DNA from 2 places in the Streptomyces sp. NPDC088124 genome. Region 1 is predicted to be linked to the other one. Evidence: riboswitches for the same ligand, from Rfam matches in the RefSeq annotation. Region 1 holds a riboswitch; the other holds the start of a gene.
What was found. A riboswitch is a leader RNA that binds a small molecule or an ion and turns the genes downstream of it on or off. The one in region 1 is predicted to bind S-adenosylmethionine.
Positions count from the first base shown of each region.

Region 2: it holds a riboswitch for S-adenosylmethionine, as region 1 does, so the genes downstream of both, AB0P17_RS11755 (putative leader peptide) here and AB0P17_RS37135 (ABC transporter substrate-binding protein) in region 1, are expected to answer to the same signal.

Region 1 is NZ_JBFBJB010000068.1:31,931-36,114, reverse strand. Features, by position in the region: gene AB0P17_RS37140 (ABC transporter ATP-binding protein) at 1-1,221, opposite strand, end outside; gene AB0P17_RS37135 (ABC transporter substrate-binding protein) at 1,188-2,318, opposite strand; SAM riboswitch class IV at 2,496-2,617, opposite strand; gene AB0P17_RS37130 (jacalin-like lectin) at 2,842-4,184, opposite strand, start outside.
Region 2 is NZ_JBFBJB010000011.1:157,130-161,313, reverse strand. Features, by position in the region: gene AB0P17_RS11765 (LLM class flavin-dependent oxidoreductase) at 1-875, shown strand, start outside; gene AB0P17_RS11760 (glutathione S-transferase C-terminal domain-containing protein) at 920-1,702, opposite strand; gene AB0P17_RS11755 (putative leader peptide) at 1,814-1,879, opposite strand; SAM riboswitch class IV at 1,916-2,023, opposite strand; gene AB0P17_RS11750 (putative leader peptide) at 2,540-2,656, shown strand; gene AB0P17_RS11745 (LLM class flavin-dependent oxidoreductase) at 2,731-3,945, shown strand; gene AB0P17_RS11740 (NtaA/DmoA family FMN-dependent monooxygenase) at 3,966-4,184, shown strand, end outside.

The sequences.
Region 1 (4,184 bases):
GACTCCCCCGGCCTCTGCGACTCCCCCGCCGCCCTGACCGGGGCCGAGGAGGATGACGTCGGCGGCCGACCAGCCGAAGCTGACCCGCGCGCCGACGGCCGGGGGCTCCTCGGCGGTCCTGGCGTTGACCGCGACGCCCTCGGCGACGACGATCTGCGCCTGCCACGCCTCGCCGGTGAACGCCCGGTAGCCGACGATCCCGGAGCCGCGGACGGCCCCGGTCGGGACTCCGGCGTCCGCGTCGGCCGCGGCTCCGGCGTCCGCGTCGCCGTCGCTCCCGGCAGCCGCCTCGGCCTTCGCCTCGGCGGCCCGGACCGTGACGCGTTCCGGCCGTACGGCGAGCGTGACCGGGGCCCCGTCGGGCAGCGTGGCCAGGCCGGAGTCCAGCCGTACCCCGCCCACGTGGAGCGTCCCGTCGCCGGCTCCGGTGCCCTCCAGGATGTTGGCCGCGCCGATGAACTCGGCGACGAAGCGGGTCGCGGGCGTCCGGTACACCTCGGTGGGCGTGCCGAGCTGTTCGACCCGGCCGCCGTTCATCACGGCGATCCGGTCGGAGAGCGACATCGCCTCTTCCTGGTCGTGCGTGACGAAGACCATGGTGATGCCGAGGCGCTGCTGGAGCTCCCGCAGCTCCACCCGCATCTCGCGGCGCAGCTTGGCGTCGAGGTTGGACAGCGGCTCGTCGAGCAGCAGTACGGCGGGCCGGGTGGCCAGCGCGCGGGCCACGGCGACCCGCTGCTGCTGGCCGCCGGAGAGCTGCCGCGGCCTGCGGTCCGCGTACGCCTCCAGGCCGACGAGGCGCAGCGCCTCGGCGACGCGTTCGTCCCGCTCGGCGCGCTCGGTGCGGCGCACCTTCAGGCCGTACGCCACATTGCCGGCGACGGTCATGTGCGGGAAGAGCGCGTAGTTCTGGAAGACGAGGCCAAGCCCCCTGCGGTGCGTGGGGATGTCGGTGAGGTCCGTGCCGTCCAGGGTGATCCGGCCCGCGGTGGGCCGGACGAATCCCGCCAGGCTGTTGAGGAGGGTCGTCTTGCCGCAGCCGCTGGGGCCGAGGACGGAGAGGAACTCGCCGCGCCTGATGGAGAGCCGGCCGACGTCGAGGATGCGCTGTCCCTCGTACCCGGCGGCCAGGCCCTCGATCTCGATGTGCGCGGCGGTCCCGCCGCCGGCGTCGTCGCGGTGCCCGGTCACTTGAAGATCTGATTCCACCGCTGCTGCCATTCGTTCAGCTTGGGGGTCGCCGTCTTGTAGTCGACCCAGGTGAACGTCTTGTAGACGTCCTCGCCGTACTTGACCTTCGCCTTGAAGTCGGGGCTGTAGTCGATGGTGTCGTTGCCCGCGCCGTAGAAGGTGCCCTCGGCGAAGGGCTTCTGGTACTGGGCGGCGCTGAGGTAGTCGAGGAACTTGTAGGCGGCCTCGGTGTGCGCGCTGCCCTTGGGGACGTAGTACGAGGTCAGCGCGCCGACGGCGCCGGAGGCGGGGTAGCTGAAGCCGATCGGCTGCCCCTCCTTGGCCATGGCGAAGGCGCGGCCGTCCCAGAAGGGCACGATCCAGGCGTCGCCGTTCTGCAGGACGGTGGAGACGCTGCCCGCGTCCGCCGGGTACGCCGAGACGCAGTCCTTGAGCTGGGCGAGCTTCTCGAACGCCCGGTCGACGGCGGCGGGGTCGGAGAGCTTTCCGCCGTCCTGGGAGACCAGCGCGGAGAAGAACTCCAGGCCCGCGTTGTAGGTGAGCGGCGGCAGCGCGACATGGCCGCAGTACTTCTTGTCGAAGATGTCGGTCCAGTCGCGGGGCGCCTGCTTGATCTTGTCGGTGCGGTACAGCAGTCCGTTGGAGCCGGTGGTCAGCGGCACGCCGTAGGCGGAGCCCTCGACCGTGGACTGCTGGGTGAGGACCGGGTCGAGCTGCTTCCAGTGGCTGAGGTCACCGGTCTTGAGCGGCTGGAGGAGACCGCCGCCGACGGCCTGGTGCAGGGAGCCGGGGGTGAGGGCGACGACGTCGAACGGCGCGTCCTTCCCGCCCGCGGCACGGAGCTTGGTGAGCCAGGCGGAGTCGGCGCCGTAGACGAGGTTCACCTTGATGCCGGTGTCCTTCTCGAACGGGGCGACGAAGGACTTCTTGAACAGCTCTCCCCAGGGGCCCGCGAAGGCCGTGACGGTGATCTGCTCCCCCTTGGAGCCGGACCCTCCGTCGCCGGAGCCCCCGCCGGAGCCACCGGTGTCGACCCCGCAGCCGGCGACGGCGGCGAGGACGGTGGCGGCCGAGGCGAGGGCCAGCAGGGGGCGTCGCCCGCGTGGGCGTGACAGGGCAGCTCTCATGAGGGGAGGACTCCTCGGTGCGGGGTGACGGCGAACGGCGCGCCGGCCCGTGGGTGATGGTTCGCCGGCCGCTCGTCGAGCGGGGGCCGCTGGGCGGGGCACCATGACGACGTGCCCTGGGGCATCACGTCCGCTGTCATCTCGTGCTCCCGTCACAGGTACTGGACCTGGGTGACAGGTCCGCGCTTGCTCCCGGCACATCGGTGTGCGCGTGGAGCCGTGTCATCACCCGGGGCACCCCACCGCAGAAGGAGGGTTGCCGCCCAGCAAGCCGGGGCTTGTCGCTGGGACTCGTGACGGCCAAAAACGTAACACTCTGTGGCTGGATTCTGAAGACGAGGCGGATCACATGGTGGTCACACTCAGATCGCAGAACCGGATGAAATTGAGCAAGTATGGACAAAATTTCGCGTGAGCGTCTCGGCATCCGGTCACCGGGCCGTCTCCCTCCCCCCGGCGCCCGCGCCCGCCACGGCGATCCGCGCCACCGGTCCGGCGGCGCTCGGGTGACGTACCCCTTCGGCTACTTCGGCGCGTAGACGACGCCGAGCTTGTCGATCTCGTCGTCCGCGCGGCCGGTGAAGCCGACGATCCGCCATCCCGGCGGAGCGGTCCGGGTCACCGCGTCCGAGGTGGGGGTGCCCGCCGCGAGGGTGCGGCCGGCGTCGGTGGTGAACGCGGCGGAGAAGATCCGGGTACGGCCGTCCTTCTGCCCCTTGGTCAGCTTGACCGAGGTGAGGTGTTCACCGGCGGCGAGGGTGAGCGAGGACGCGGTGCCGCCCGTGCCGCCGTGGTTCAGCACCGTACCGCCGTCGAAGGTGAGGCCGACGGCGTCCAGGCGGCTCCCGCCGCGCAGGGTGAGGGTGCGGGGCGCGGGGGTGGCCGGAAGGGCGCGGGCGTCGTTGAACGCGGTGCCGTGCGGGCCGCCGAAGAAGTCGGAGGCGCGGCGGTCGGCGGGCAGCGACCAGGAGAGGCCGACGGCGTGCGGGTAGTGGTCGGAGAGGTGCTTGCCCGCGCCGTCGAGGAAGGCGCGCCAGTCGTTGGTGAAGGAGGTGGCGTCGAGGCCGACCAGCGGACCGCTCCGGTAGAGGACCTTGTCGACGACCTCGCAGGTGTCGGTGGGCGCGGCGGAGTCGCAGACCAGCGCCTCACTGCCGGGGGCCGGGGCGGAGCCACCGCGTACCAGCTCCACCCAGGCGTCGGTGAGGCCGTTCTCCGAGAGGAGCGTGCGGATGTTGTCCCCGGTGCGCGTGTAGCGGGTGTTGGTGTCGCCCATGACGATGACGGCGTTGCCCGCGCTGTACGTCCGGATGAAGGACGAGAGCTGGACAATGTTGGCGCGCCGGGCGGCGAGCGCGGCGTCCGTCGTGTCGGCGTTGGTGTGGACGTTGTAGAGGTCCACGAACACGCCCTCGGCGAGCCGGACCCGGGCGAGCGAGAAGCCCTTGGGGGTGAGGCAGTCGGTGCCCGTGCAGTCGTTCCAGCGGACCCGCTCGAAGTCGTCGAAGGGGTGGTCGGACAGGGTGTTGAGGCCGTCGCCGAAGGCGGCGCCGCCGCTGGTGGCGGTGCGGTACGGGTGGGCGTCGTTGGCGTACAGCGAGGCGTGGTAGTTGAAGTCCTCCTGCACGTTGACGATGCCGTACGGGCCCAGGCGCTGCCCGATGAGCGGGGTGTTGGTCTGGGGATCGCTCTGGCCGAGGCCGAGCGGGAGCCCGGCGATGTTGTACGTCAGCAGCGTGAGGGAGCCGGAGTCGGCCGCCGGGGCCGCCTGGGCCGCCGGAGCCGCGGCGACCGGTGTGGCCGCGCCGGTGGCGAGGCCGGTGAGCGCCAGCGCGCCGGCGGCGAGGACACCGGCCAGCGCGCGTA
Region 2 (4,184 bases), on a different contig from region 1:
CCGCGCTGGCAGCCAGGACCGAGACCTTCAAACCCCTGATCGCGGTCCGCCCCGGGTACTGGCAGCCGGCCCACTTCGCCGCCGCGGCGGCCACGCTCGACCAGCTCAGCCGCGGCCGGGTGCTGGTCAACATCGTCAGCGGGCTCGACCAGCCCGCCGCCTACGGCGACCCGCACAGTGACCCCGCGGGGCGGTACGCCCGCACGCGGGAGTTCCTGCGTCTCGTACGGCGCCTGTGGACCGAGGAGGACGTGACGTTCGACGGCGAGTACTTCCGGGTCGGCCGGTCCACGGTCGCGCCACGCCCGTACGCCACCGGCACGCGGGCGCATCCCACGCTCTACTTCGGTGGCGCCTCCGAGGCCGCCGAACGGGTGTCGGCGGCGGAGGCGGACGTTCAGCTCTTCTGGGGCGAACCGCTCGACGGCGTCGCCGAACGCATCGCCCGGCTGAAGGCGTTGAGCGAGGAGGTGGGCCGCAGGCACCCGCCTCTCCAGTTCGGCCTGCGGATCACCACGGTGGTGCGTGACACCACGGAGGAGGCCTGGCGGGCCGCCGAGGAGAAGGTCGCGCGGACGGCCCGGAGCGCGGGGGAGACCGCCTGGACGGAGAACGGCAGGACCGCCGCAGGACAGCAGAGGCTTCTCGACCTCGCGGCACGGGGCGAGGTCCTCGACACCTGCCTGTACACCACCCCCGGCACCGTCGGCGGCAAAGGGGCGGCGACCACCTGGCTGGTCGGCTCCGCCGCCGACGTGGCCACGGCGCTGGACAACTACCGCGCGCTGGGCGTCACCCACTTCGTCCTCTCCGACACCCCGTACCAGCAGGAGACCGCAAGGGTCGGAGACCAACTGCTGCCCAGGCTGCGCTGACCGTCATGGACGGCACGACGGCCGGCGCGGCGCCGCGCCCGCCCTCACGCCGCGTCGGGCACCGCCCCGGTCCTGTCCCGGAAGGCGGGGTGATCGGCGAGGCGGCGTACGTACGCCCCGAGCCGGGGGTACGAGCTGAGAGTGCCGGCCGGGCCGAGGTGGACGAGCGCCACCCACAGGTCCACGTCCGCGGCCGTCAGGGTGTCGCCCAACGCGTGGCTGCCCGAGGCGAGCCGGCGGTCCAGCAGGTCGAGTGCCGCCGACCGCTCCGAAGGCCGTCCGGCCGGCGTGACGTCCTGGTCCAGCAGGTCGCGCAGTGCGTCGATCTCCGGGGCGAGACCGGGCGGGTTGAGGGCGCGGTGACGCGCTCCGTCGCGGCCCGGGAGCAGGCCCCCGAGGTCGCGGAGGATGGCCGGGGTCTCGTTGCTGACGATGCGTCCGCTCCAGCGGTCGCGCAGCGCGGGCACGGTCAGCGGCCCGTCGTAGTGGTGCACCGTTGCCTCGTACGCGCCACGCAGCGAGGCGAAGGCCTCGGGCGTCCCGGCGGGACGGGTCAGGAGCGTGGTGGCGACCGACTCGCCGAGGCCGAGCAGGTCGAGGGTGATCGAGACACGCAGCGAGCGGGGACACCCCGCGCAGAGGTAGAGATCGTAGCGGTGTGGTGCCGGGTAGAAGCCGCCGGCCAGGCCGACGCCGATCCTGCTGTGGAAACGGTGCGGTCGGGGGGAGGCCGCGGCCACCCTGGGGCGAAGTGCGGACGCGGACGGAGCCGGGGGACGACCGCCGGCCATGGCCGTGCCGGGGCCGCGCGAAATTGTCTCGGGCATGACTCTCCCTTGGGGAACGAGGAAGCCACCGCCGCCTTGTGGGCACCGGCGGCCGAATACGGAGCGACCGCGCTTCCCGCACCGGTCCGGATCGCACGGACCAACGGCGGATCAGTAAGCGCTGGAGACACGCAACAGGTCGATGTGCAGGCGCCTCGTCAAGCCGTTCCTCGGCATTGCCACCCGTCTCACCTCCGGGGCCCGCGAGACGCGGGACCGCGCTTGCCCCGCCGCGTCGGCGGGACCCGGTCGTCACCCGGAGCACCCCGTCGCGGTGGAAGGGTTGCCTGTCGGCGGGCCGGGGCCGATGACCACATGAGCGGGCGGAACCCGCGCCGTGGGCGCTGACAATCGTGACCGTCCACATCAGTCTCGGTGCCCTCCGTGACGGCGTCAAGGAAGCCGGGTGCGCGATCTCACCTGATGGGCAGCCGCGTTGACATTCTTTTCGGGGCGCGCCTACCGTGCGGCGCACAACGGGAGCCCCCAGGGCCGGAGAAGTGATGGTGACAGCGATGTACGGAGCTGACAGGACGGCCGCACGGCGGCACCCGCTCCGCGCGGACCGCTCCGACGGCCTGCCGCGCGTCAACAGCGCGCCGTGTCCCGCACCTTGTCCCGCCCTCTGCCACTGTCCCGCCCTCTGCCACGACTGACGGTTTTCCCCGTCCCCGACGACCACCGCTGTCGCGGACCGGACGGACAGGAAGCCGGACAGCGGAATGAAAGCCACAGCCGCGTTGTTGCGCCTGCTGACCAGTGAGCGGCGCGCCCCCAGGACAGCCGCGAGCGTGAGGCCGGCCGGGCCGCCGGGCCGGAAAGGTGGAGGTGAGGCACATGCGTCCCGTGTCCCGTCACCGCGCCGTGGCCCCCGCCCCGCCCCGCCGTCTGCACCTGTACTCCCGGACGCACATCGACCTGCTCCGCGTGGCCGGCGCGCTCTGTCGCCCCTGACCTGTTGCCCTCGCAGCCGCACCCCTCGTACGGGGACCGGCTCCCCGTACGGCTGATCAGGAAGGCGTCTCCCGATGTCCTCGTCACCCTCCCCGCTGCACCTCGCCGTCGCCCTCGACGGCGCCGGCTGGCACCCGGCCGCCTGGCGCGAGCCGGTCTCCCGCCCCCGTGAACTGCTTGACCCCGCCTACTGGACCGACCTCGTCACCGAGGCCGAGCACGGCCTGCTCGACTTCGTGACCATCGAGGACGCCCTCGGCCTCCAGTCCTCGTCCCTCACCGAACCCGACGGCCGCACCGACCAGGTACGCGGCCGCCTGGACGCCGTCCTCATCGCCGCGCGGGTCGCCCCGCTGACCCGCCACATCGGTGTGGTGCCGACGGTCGTGGCCACGCACACCGAGCCGTTCCACATCTCCAAGGCGATCGCCACCCTCGACTACGTGAGCACCGGCCGCGCCGGCCTGCGCGTACAGATCTCGGCACGCCGGAACGAGGCCGCGCACTTCGGACGCCGTACGGTCCCGCCGCTCCGCGGCGAGGAGTACGCCACGCCCGCCGGGCACGAAGCCCTGTCCGACGCCTTCGACGAGGCCGCCGACCACGTCGAGGTGGTGCGCCGGCTCTGGGACAGCTGGGAGGACGACGCGGAGATCCGGGACGCCGCCACCGGCCGCTTCATCGACCGCGACAAACTCCACTACATCGACTTCGAGGGCAGGCACTTCGCCGTCAAGGGCCCCTCGATCACCCCCCGCCCGCCCCAGGGGCAGCCCATCGTCAGCGCCCTCGCCCACGCCACCATCCCCTACCGGCTGGTGGCCCGGGCCGCCGACATCGGCTACGTCACCCCGCACGACGCCGCTCAGGCCCGCGCCGTCGTCGACGAGATCCGCGCCGAGCAGACGGCCGCGGGCCGCGCCGACGAACCCCTCCACATCTTCGGCGACCTGCTGGTCTTCCTCGACGACGCCCCCGCCGAGGCCGTGGCCCGCCGGGAACGCCTGGACGCCCTCGCGGGACAGCCGTACACCGGCGACGCCCCGGTCTTCACCGGAACCCCCGCCGGGCTCGCCGATCTGCTCCAGGAACTGCAGTCGTCGGGACTGTCCGGCTTCCGGCTGCGCCCCGCCGTCGTCGGGCACGACCTCCCGGCGATCACCCGGGGCCTGGTCCCCGAACTCCAGCGCCGGGGCGCCTTCCGCCGCGCGTACGAGGCCGGCACCCTGCGCGGGCTGCTCGGGCTCGCCCGCCCCGCCAACCGCTACGCCGCCGCCCCGGCCGTCTGAGCCCGAAGGAGCCTCCTCCCGTGAGCCAACCGCTCAAGCAGATCCACCTCGCGGCCCACTTCCCCGGCGTCAACAACACCACCGTGTGGAGCGCCCCCGAGGCCGGCAGCCATATCGAGTTCAGCTCCTTCGCGCACTTCGCGCGAACCGCCGAACGCGCCAAGTTCGACTTCCTGTTCCTCGCCGAAGGGCTGCGACTGCGTGAACAGGGCGGAAAAATATACGACTTGGACGTCGTC